DNA from 2 places in the Micromonospora sp. RTBAU3-60 genome. Region 2 is predicted to be linked to the other one. Evidence: riboswitches for the same ligand, from Rfam matches in the RefSeq annotation. Region 2 holds a riboswitch; the other holds the start of a gene.

Region 1 (3,930 bases), on a different contig from region 2:
TCGTAGACGCTGCCGGTGACGAACTGGTGTTCCGGGTCCTGGAAGACCGAGCCGATCCGCCGGGCCAGCAGGGGCGCGCGCCAGCGGTGCGGGGGAGTGCGGGCGTCCCGCCCCGCCAGGGCGGCCGTGGCGGTGGTCGTACCGGCGCCGGGGCGGAGCAGGCCGCCGAGAAGCAGGGCCAGGGTGGACTTGCCGGCGCCGTTCGGGCCGAGGACGGCGAGCGCCTCGCCGGCGCGTACCTCGAGGTCGACGGCGGCTAGCCGGGGCGGCAGGCCGAGCCGGTCGGCGGTGAGCAACCGGTCGCCGGGCGGCGCGGTGGCGGGCCGGGGCGGCACGGTGCGACCTGGCACCCAGACCCCGGCGGCGGCGAGCGCGTCGCCGTGCGCGGCGAACACCGCATCGGGCGGCCCGTCGGCCCGCACCCCGCCGCCGGCCTCCAGCACGACCACCCGGTCGACCAGCGGGAGCGCCTCGGCGACCCGGTGCTCCACCAGGATCAGCGTGGTGTCGGCGTCGAGCGCGTCCGCGACGGCCCGCCGGATCAGCGCGGCGCCGGCCGGGTCGAGGTTGGCGGTGGGTTCGTCGAGCAGCAGCAGCCCGGGCCGCGGGGCGAGCGCTCCGGCGAGGGCGAGGCGCTGCTGCTCACCGCCGGACAGCGCGGCGGTGGGCCGGTCCCGGTGGTACGGGAAGCCGACCCGGCGCAGCGCCTCGTCGACCCGGGGCCAGATCTCCTCGGCGGGTACGCCCCGGTTCTCCAGCCCGAACGCGACGTCGTCGCCGCAGCGGGCCATCACCAACTGGGTCTCCGGGTCCTGGAAGACGACGCCGACCCGTTCCCGGGCCTTGCGCGGGTCCAGCCCGTCGATCTCGATGGTGCCCTCCTGCTCGCCGCTGTCCTCGGGCAGCAGCCCGGCGAGCGCCGCCAGCAGCGTGCTCTTGCCCGCGCCGGACGCCCCCAGCAGCAGCACCCGCTCCCCGGCCTCGACGCGCAGGTCCACCCCCCGGACGGCCCACCCCTTCCGCCCCGCGTGCCGCCACCCGAACCCCCGCAACACCACCGCGCTCACACCCGCACCCCCTTCCCGGCCCACCCCGCACTGTCGATCATGAGGTTGGCGGCAGTTTCAGAGATCCACATCGCCGCCAACCTCATGATCAACCCGCTGGTCCCGGCGGTCAGACGGCGGCGCGTTCGCGGCCGGCGGGGAAGCGGTCGAGGACGCCGGTGTTGGCCAGCGCGCGGGTGAGGAACCAGCCGCCGGCGCCGGCGATCACGGTGGCGCTCACGATCGTCAGCAGCGCGTACGGGATCCGGTAGCTGACCAGCTCGTAGGTCTTGTTCCAGTAGACGAAGTCGAAGATCGCCGCGGTCAGGCCGGTCAGCGCGCCGGCCAGCAGCGCGGCCGGCAGCCGGTACGAGCGGTACCGCAGGGCGGCGAAGGCCAGCTCGGCGCCGACGCCCTGCATCAGGCCCTGCACGATGACGATGCCGCCCCACTGGCTGCCCAGCAGCGCGGAGACGATCGCCGCCACCAGTTCGCAGTACAGCGAGGCGCCCGGCTTGCGGATGACCAGGCCGCCGAGGACGGCCGGCACCAGCCAGACGCCGTAGATGAGGGTCTGCGCCGGCGGGAAGAAGGCGAAGGCGGCGTCGGTGGCGCTCCAGACCAGGCCCCAGGCCCAGAAGATCACGCCGAAGGCGACCGCGATCACGGAGGCGATGACGATGTCGATGGTCCGCCACCGGTTGGTGGTGTGGTTCATGGCTGCTCCCAGTTCGTCGAGGGTGAACCAGGAGAAGACGCACGCCGCGTCCGGATGCCCGGACGACGGCGCGGCTGGAGGTTGACCGAACTCCCTGCGCTGGCATTACCCAGATCAGGTTCGAGGGTCTGCGGGCACCGGCCCGCACTCTCAGCGCTGTGCGCTCCCCTGTCGGATGTGAAGTTGTCTCCGGCAGACGCTAGCACCGGCCCCCACCGCCGGCCCAGCAGGGCGGGCGGCGCCGGCCCGCTGGGTACGCTGCCGATCATGCGGGTCGACGCGCGAGGTCTGACGTTCGAGGTACGCACCGGCGGTCCCGAGGACGGCGTCCCGGTCCTGCTGCTGCACGGCTTCCCGCAGCACGGCGGCGAGTGGGACGGGGTGGTGCCCGCGCTGCACGCCGCCGGGCTGCGCACGTACGCGCTAGACCAGCGCGGCTACTCGCCGGGTGCCCGGCCGGCGGCGGTCGAGGCGTACCGGATCCCGGAGCTGGTGGCGGACGCGGCCGGCGTGCTCGACGCGCTCGGCGTCAAGGCCGCGCACGTGGTCGGGCACGACTGGGGGGCGATCGTGGCCTGGGGTCTGGCGGCGGTGCACCCGGAGCGGGTCCGCACCCTGACCGCGGTGTCGGTGCCGCATCCGGCGGCGATGGCCCACGCGCTCGCCACCGACCCGCGGCAGAAGGCCCGCTCCGCGTACATCGCGCTGTTCCGCAAGCCGGGCAAGGCGGAGCGGGTGCTGCTCGCGCTCGACGCCACCGCGCTGCGCCGGATGCTCGGCGGGGTGGGCGACCGCGCGCGGGTGGCCCGCTACGCCGACCCGATGCGCGAGCCGGCCGCGTTGACCGCCGCGTTGAACTGGTACCGGGCTATGACCGGGGCGGACCTGAAGGCCGTCGGGCCGGTGGACGTGCCGACCACCTTCGTGTGGAGCGACCGGGACATAGCGATCGGCCGGACGGCGGCCGAGTCCTGCGCCGCGCACGTGACCGGCGACTACCGGTTCGTCGAGTTGCCCGGCGTGACGCACTGGATCCCGGACGAGGCGCCCGCCCCGCTGGCCGCGGCGATCCTCGCCCGGGTGGGCCGATGATCGCCGGCGCCGCACCGGCCCGGCCGCATACCCGCGCGTCGCTCGCCGCCCAGTTCCGCGCCCTCGGCGTACGCCCCGGCGGGACCGTGCTGGTGCACGCGGCGCTGGGCCCGCTGGGTTTCCTCTGCGGCGGGCCCGAGGCGGTGCTGCTCGCCCTGCGCGACGTGCTCGGTCCGGACGGGACGGTCGTGGTGCCCACCCACACGCCGGACAACAGCGACCCCGCGGGCTGGTCGAACCCGCCGGTGCCCGAGGACTGGTGGCCGGTCATCCGGGCCGAGCTGCCCGGCTTCGATCCGGCGGTGACGCCGAGCCGGTTCATGGGTGCCCTCGCCGAGCTGGTCCGCACCTGGCCGGGCGCCCGGCGCAGCGACCACCCGTACGTCTCGTTCGCCGCGCTCGGGCCGGCCGCCGACCTGATCGTCGCGGGCCACGCGCTGGCCGGCATGCTGGGCGAGCGCTCCCCGCTGGCCCGCCTCTACGACCTGGACGGCGACGTCCTGCTGCTCGGTGTGGGCCACGACAGCAACACGTCGCTGCACCTGGCCGAGTACCGGCAGCCGGCGCCGCCCCGGCAGCGCTGCGGCGGGGCCGTGCTGACCGGCGACGGTGGCCGCGAGTGGGTGTGGTGGGAGGACATCGTCCTCGATGAGGGGGACTTCGCCCGGCTCGGCGCCGACCTGGAGGCCACCGGTGCGGTGGGGCTCGGGCCGGTCGGCGACGGGACGGGCCGGTTGATGAGGCAGCGGGTGGCGGTCGACTTCGCGGTGGACTGGCTGGCCCGGAACCGACGGACGGAGGAAGCATGACGGTGAGCGCCGAGGCGTACCTGGCGGTGGTGACCGAGACGATCGGCCGGGTGGCCGCCGGTCAGCGGGAGGGGGTGGCCCGGGCCGCCGACCTGATCGCCGAGTCGCTGCGCGCCGACGGGGTGGTCCACGCGTTCGGCACCGGGCACTCGGAGGCCCTGGCCATGGAGATCGCCGGCCGGGCCGGCGGGCTGGTCCCCACCAACCGGATCGCCCTGCGTGACCTGGTCCTGTACGGCGGTGAGCCGGTCGACGTGCTCGGCCC
Region 2 (3,930 bases):
GGCTGCCCGATGCGCCGCCCGACTTCGTGTCCCGGGCGTACGGGCTGCTCGCTGAGGTCGGTCGTACCCCGGAGGAGCTGGCACGGACCCTGGCGGCCGCGCGGCGGCTGGTCGCCGACGTGCTCGGCTGAGCGGGCCGGGCGGCGGCGGACCGATGCCGGTGTGTCGGGACCGGTGGCAGGAGGATGCCGCGCCGCTACGGACTTGATGGCATGAACGACTCACCCGGATGCTGGTCCGCGCCTGGGCATAGGGTGGATCTCGTGAGTGAGATGACGTACCGCCGGCTGGGCGACTCCGGGCTCGTGGTGTCCGTGGTCGGCGTCGGCTGCAACAACTTCGGCCGCAAGCTCGACCTCGACGGCACCCGGGCGGTGGTCGAGGCCGCGCTCGACGCCGGGATCAACTTCTTCGACACCGCCGACATCTACGGCGAACCGCAGGGCGGCTCCGAGGAACTGCTCGGGCAGGCGCTCAAGGGCCACCGCGACGACGTGGTGGTCGCCACCAAGTTCGGCATGGACATGCACGGCCTGAACGGACCGGACTTCGGTGCCCGGGGCGCCCGCCGCTACATCGCGCGCGCCGTCGAGGCGTCGCTGCGCCGGCTCGGCACCGACCACATCGACCTGTACCAGATGCACGAACCCGACCCGGACACCCCGATCGACGAGACACTCGCGGCGCTGGACGACCTGGTCCGCGCCGGCAAGGTCCGCTACCTCGGCAACTCGAACTTCGCCGGCTGGCAGATCGCCGACGCCGACTGGACCGCGTCGTCCCAGGGCCGCACCCGCTTCATCTCCGCGCAGAACCACTACAGCCTGCTGGAACGCTCCGTCGAGGCTGAGGTCATCCCGGCGTGTGAGCGGTTCGGCTTGGGCATGCTGCCGTTCTTCCCGCTGGCCAACGGCCTGCTCACCGGCAAGTACCACCGGGGCGAGACCCCACCCGCCGGCAGCCGGCTCTCCGGCGGCGGCCGGTACGCCGAGCGGCTGGCCGCGGCGGACTGGGACACCATCGAGGCGATCGAGGCGTACGCCGCGGAGCGCGGGATCTCGATGCTCCAGGTGGCCATCGGCGGGCTCGCCGCCCGCCCCGCGGTGACCTCGGTGATCGCCGGCGCGACCACGCCCGAGCAGGTACGCGCCAACGCCGAGGCGGGAAGCTGGCAGCCCACCGACGAGGACCTGGCCGCCCTCGGCGCCATCCTCTGACCCACTCACTCGCTGTCCCGGCGCCGCATCGACGGTGCCGGGACAGCGGTGCTGCTTGGGGCCAGGCCGCCGGTGCCGCCCTAATCAGCTAGTGCCGTAGGCAACGGTACGGTCACGCAGTTCCGTATTCGGTCCTACAGAACACAGGGGTTCCGTTCGCGCCGTCCCGCAGGCATGCGGTCAGGGAGATCGAGGTGCCCTCGGGGATCTCGATGTCATACGGGTAGAGCACACAGCCGTTGTTCGCCCCGTCCGCGTCCTGCACCTCTCGGTAGTGCGAGTACCCGCCAGAGGTCCACCGCAAGATGGCCACCGCCCGCTTGCCGTCGGACTGGATGTCGCAGGCGTTGAAATACTCGCCGACGTCATTGAAGTGGGCCTTGCCGCCCGGGTTGTCGTCAGTGGTGTAAACGGGGCCGACGTACGTACCGGCAAGGGCCGGCGATGCGCTGAACGCGATGGTCGCTCCTCCGACCGCCAGGGCCGCCGCGACCTGAACCGCACGCTTCGTCACTGTTCTTGGCACAGACTCTGTCCTTCGCGAGACCGAGAACTTTGAGTTCCGAATATTTTTTTACAGTCCCGGGGGCTGCTGATGTTCCCGCTTGAGGGGGAATCGCCTCCCCTGACGTGGGGAGGGATGTCCTGCGCATTCGGACAGCGTGTCGTGAGTGGACGATCACCTGTTGTTCCTGTCGTTCAGCCGGGACGGCTGGTGGGAAGTGTCACCCGCCCTTGGCGGATCCGGGCGGACGTCGTACGGTAGGCCGCAAGTGACCCACGGGAGCCCGGTGCACCGGGCTGAGAGGGGGGCTGCAGCCCCCGACCGTTGAACCTGATCCGGGTAATGCCGGCGCAGGGAGGAGTGTTGCCGTGTCGTCCCTGGGACGTCTGCATCTCATCACCGACACCCGGCCGGGGCGGGACCCGCTCGCCGTGCTGCGCGCCGCTCTGCCGGTCGCCCGCGCCGAACTGGTCGTCCAGGTCCGGGTGACGGACGACGCCACCGACCGGGAGGCGTACGATCTGGCCCGCCGGGTGGTCGCGCTGTGCCGGCCGTACGGCGCGACCTGTCTGGTCAACGACCGGCTGCACGTGGCGCTCGCGGTGGGCGCGGCCGGCGGTCACGTCGGCGCGGACGACCTGCCCGTGGCAGCCGCCCGCCAGGTGCTCGGCTCGGCCGCCGTGCTCGGCGCCACCGCGCGGGAACCGGGGACCGCCGCGGCGGCCGTCGCCGCCGGGGCCAGCTACCTGGGCCTGGGCCCCTGCCACGCCACCACCACTAAGGCCGGGCTGCCCGACCCGATCGGCCCCGCCGGCGTACGCGCGGTCGCCGAGGCAGTGGACGTGCCGGTGATCGCCATCGGCGGGGTGACCGCCGCGAGCGCGCCGACGCTGCGCGCCGCCGGGGCGTACGGGGTGGCGGTGGTCGGGGCGCTGTCGGGGGCGGCCGATCCCGCTCGGGCGACGGCCGAGCTGCTCGGGGCGCTGGCGTGTTGAGCAGGGGATCCTCCGCTACCGGCGGCGTCAACCGGGGACCCTCGCTTGTGGACGTCGCCGTCGTGGGGGCGGGACCGGTCGGGCTGTCGATCGCGTGGCGGTGCGCGCAGCGCGGGCTGCGGGTGGTCGTCCACGATCCGGCACCGGGCTCCGGGGCCTCGCACGTGGCGGCCGGGATGCTGTCGCCGGTGGCCGAGGCGTACTTCGGGGAGCACGAGCTGACCGCGCTGCTCGCCGACTCCGCCGCCCGCTGGCCGGCCTTCGCCGCCGAGCTCGCCGAGGCCGCCGGCGCCGACGTCGGGTACCGCACCGACGGTACGCTGGTGGTCGGGCTGACCGCCGACGACCTGGCCGAGGCGCGCCGGCTCTGGGCGTACCAGCAGGGGCTGGGCCTGCCGATCACGCAACTGCGCCCCTCGGCGCTGCGGGACCGGGAGCCGGCGCTGGCCCCCCGGGTGCGCGGCGGCGCGGTCGCGCCCGGCGACCATCAGGTCGACCCGCGCCGGCTGGTGCCCGCGCTGTGGGCGGCAGCCGAACGGGCCGGCGCCGCGCTGCACCCCGCCCCGGTCGCCCGACTCTCCGACGTGGACGCCCGGGTCACCGTGGTCGCCGCCGGCTGCGGCGCGGCTGCGCTCACCGGGCTGCCGGTGCGGCCGGTGAAGGGGCAGGTGCTCCGGCTCCGCGCGCCCGGCCGCGGCGCGCCGGGCTTCCGGCACGTGATCCGGGGGTACGCCGACGGCGAGTCGATCTATCTGGTGCCCCGGGACAGCGGCGAGGTGGTGGTCGGGGCGACCGTCGAGGAGCGCGCCGACACCGAGGTGACCGCCGGCGCGGTGCTCCGGATGCTCCGCGCCGCCGTCGACCTGGTCCCCGAGCTGGCCGAGTACGACCTGGTCGAGGCGTCCGCCGGGCTGCGCCCCGGTACGCCGGACAACGCGCCGATCATCGGGTCGCTGCCCGGCCGGCCGGGCGTGCTCGTGGCCACCGGCCACCACCGGCACGGCATCGTGCTCACCCCGGTCACCGCCGACCTGGTCACCGAGCTGATCGTCACCGGCGAGCCGGATCCGCCGCTCGCCCCGTTCACCCCGGACCGCTTCGTACCCGAGGAGGAGCGCAGGTGGAACTGATCGTCAACGGTGCCGGGCGGACGGTGCCCGGCGAAGCGACCGTGGCCGACGTGGTCCGGGAGGTCACCGACCAGCGGCGCGGC

The links. Region 2 has a riboswitch for thiamine pyrophosphate ahead of thiE (thiamine phosphate synthase). Riboswitches for the same ligand answer to the same signal wherever they lie in the genome.
Region 1: it holds a riboswitch for thiamine pyrophosphate, as region 2 does, so the genes downstream of both, ACY34I_RS25140 (ECF transporter S component) here and thiE (thiamine phosphate synthase) in region 2, are expected to answer to the same signal.

What each region holds. Positions count from the first base shown of each region.
Region 1 covers NZ_JBUEGB010000029.1:65,615-69,544, forward strand. The annotation lists gene ACY34I_RS25135 (ABC transporter ATP-binding protein) at 1-1,067, opposite strand, end outside; gene ACY34I_RS25140 (ECF transporter S component) at 1,177-1,764, opposite strand; TPP riboswitch at 1,838-1,944, opposite strand; gene ACY34I_RS25145 (alpha/beta fold hydrolase) at 2,032-2,856, shown strand; gene ACY34I_RS25150 (AAC(3) family N-acetyltransferase) at 2,853-3,665, shown strand; gene ACY34I_RS25155 (sugar isomerase domain-containing protein) at 3,662-3,930, shown strand, end outside.
Region 2 covers NZ_JBUEGB010000006.1:62,464-66,393, reverse strand. The annotation lists gene ACY34I_RS08145 (nucleotidyltransferase domain-containing protein) at 1-131, shown strand, start outside; gene ACY34I_RS08140 (aldo/keto reductase) at 255-1,217, shown strand; gene ACY34I_RS08135 (hypothetical protein) at 1,330-1,731, opposite strand; TPP riboswitch at 1,988-2,096, shown strand; gene thiE (thiamine phosphate synthase) at 2,091-2,717, shown strand; gene thiO (glycine oxidase ThiO) at 2,711-3,847, shown strand; gene thiS (sulfur carrier protein ThiS) at 3,838-3,930, shown strand, end outside.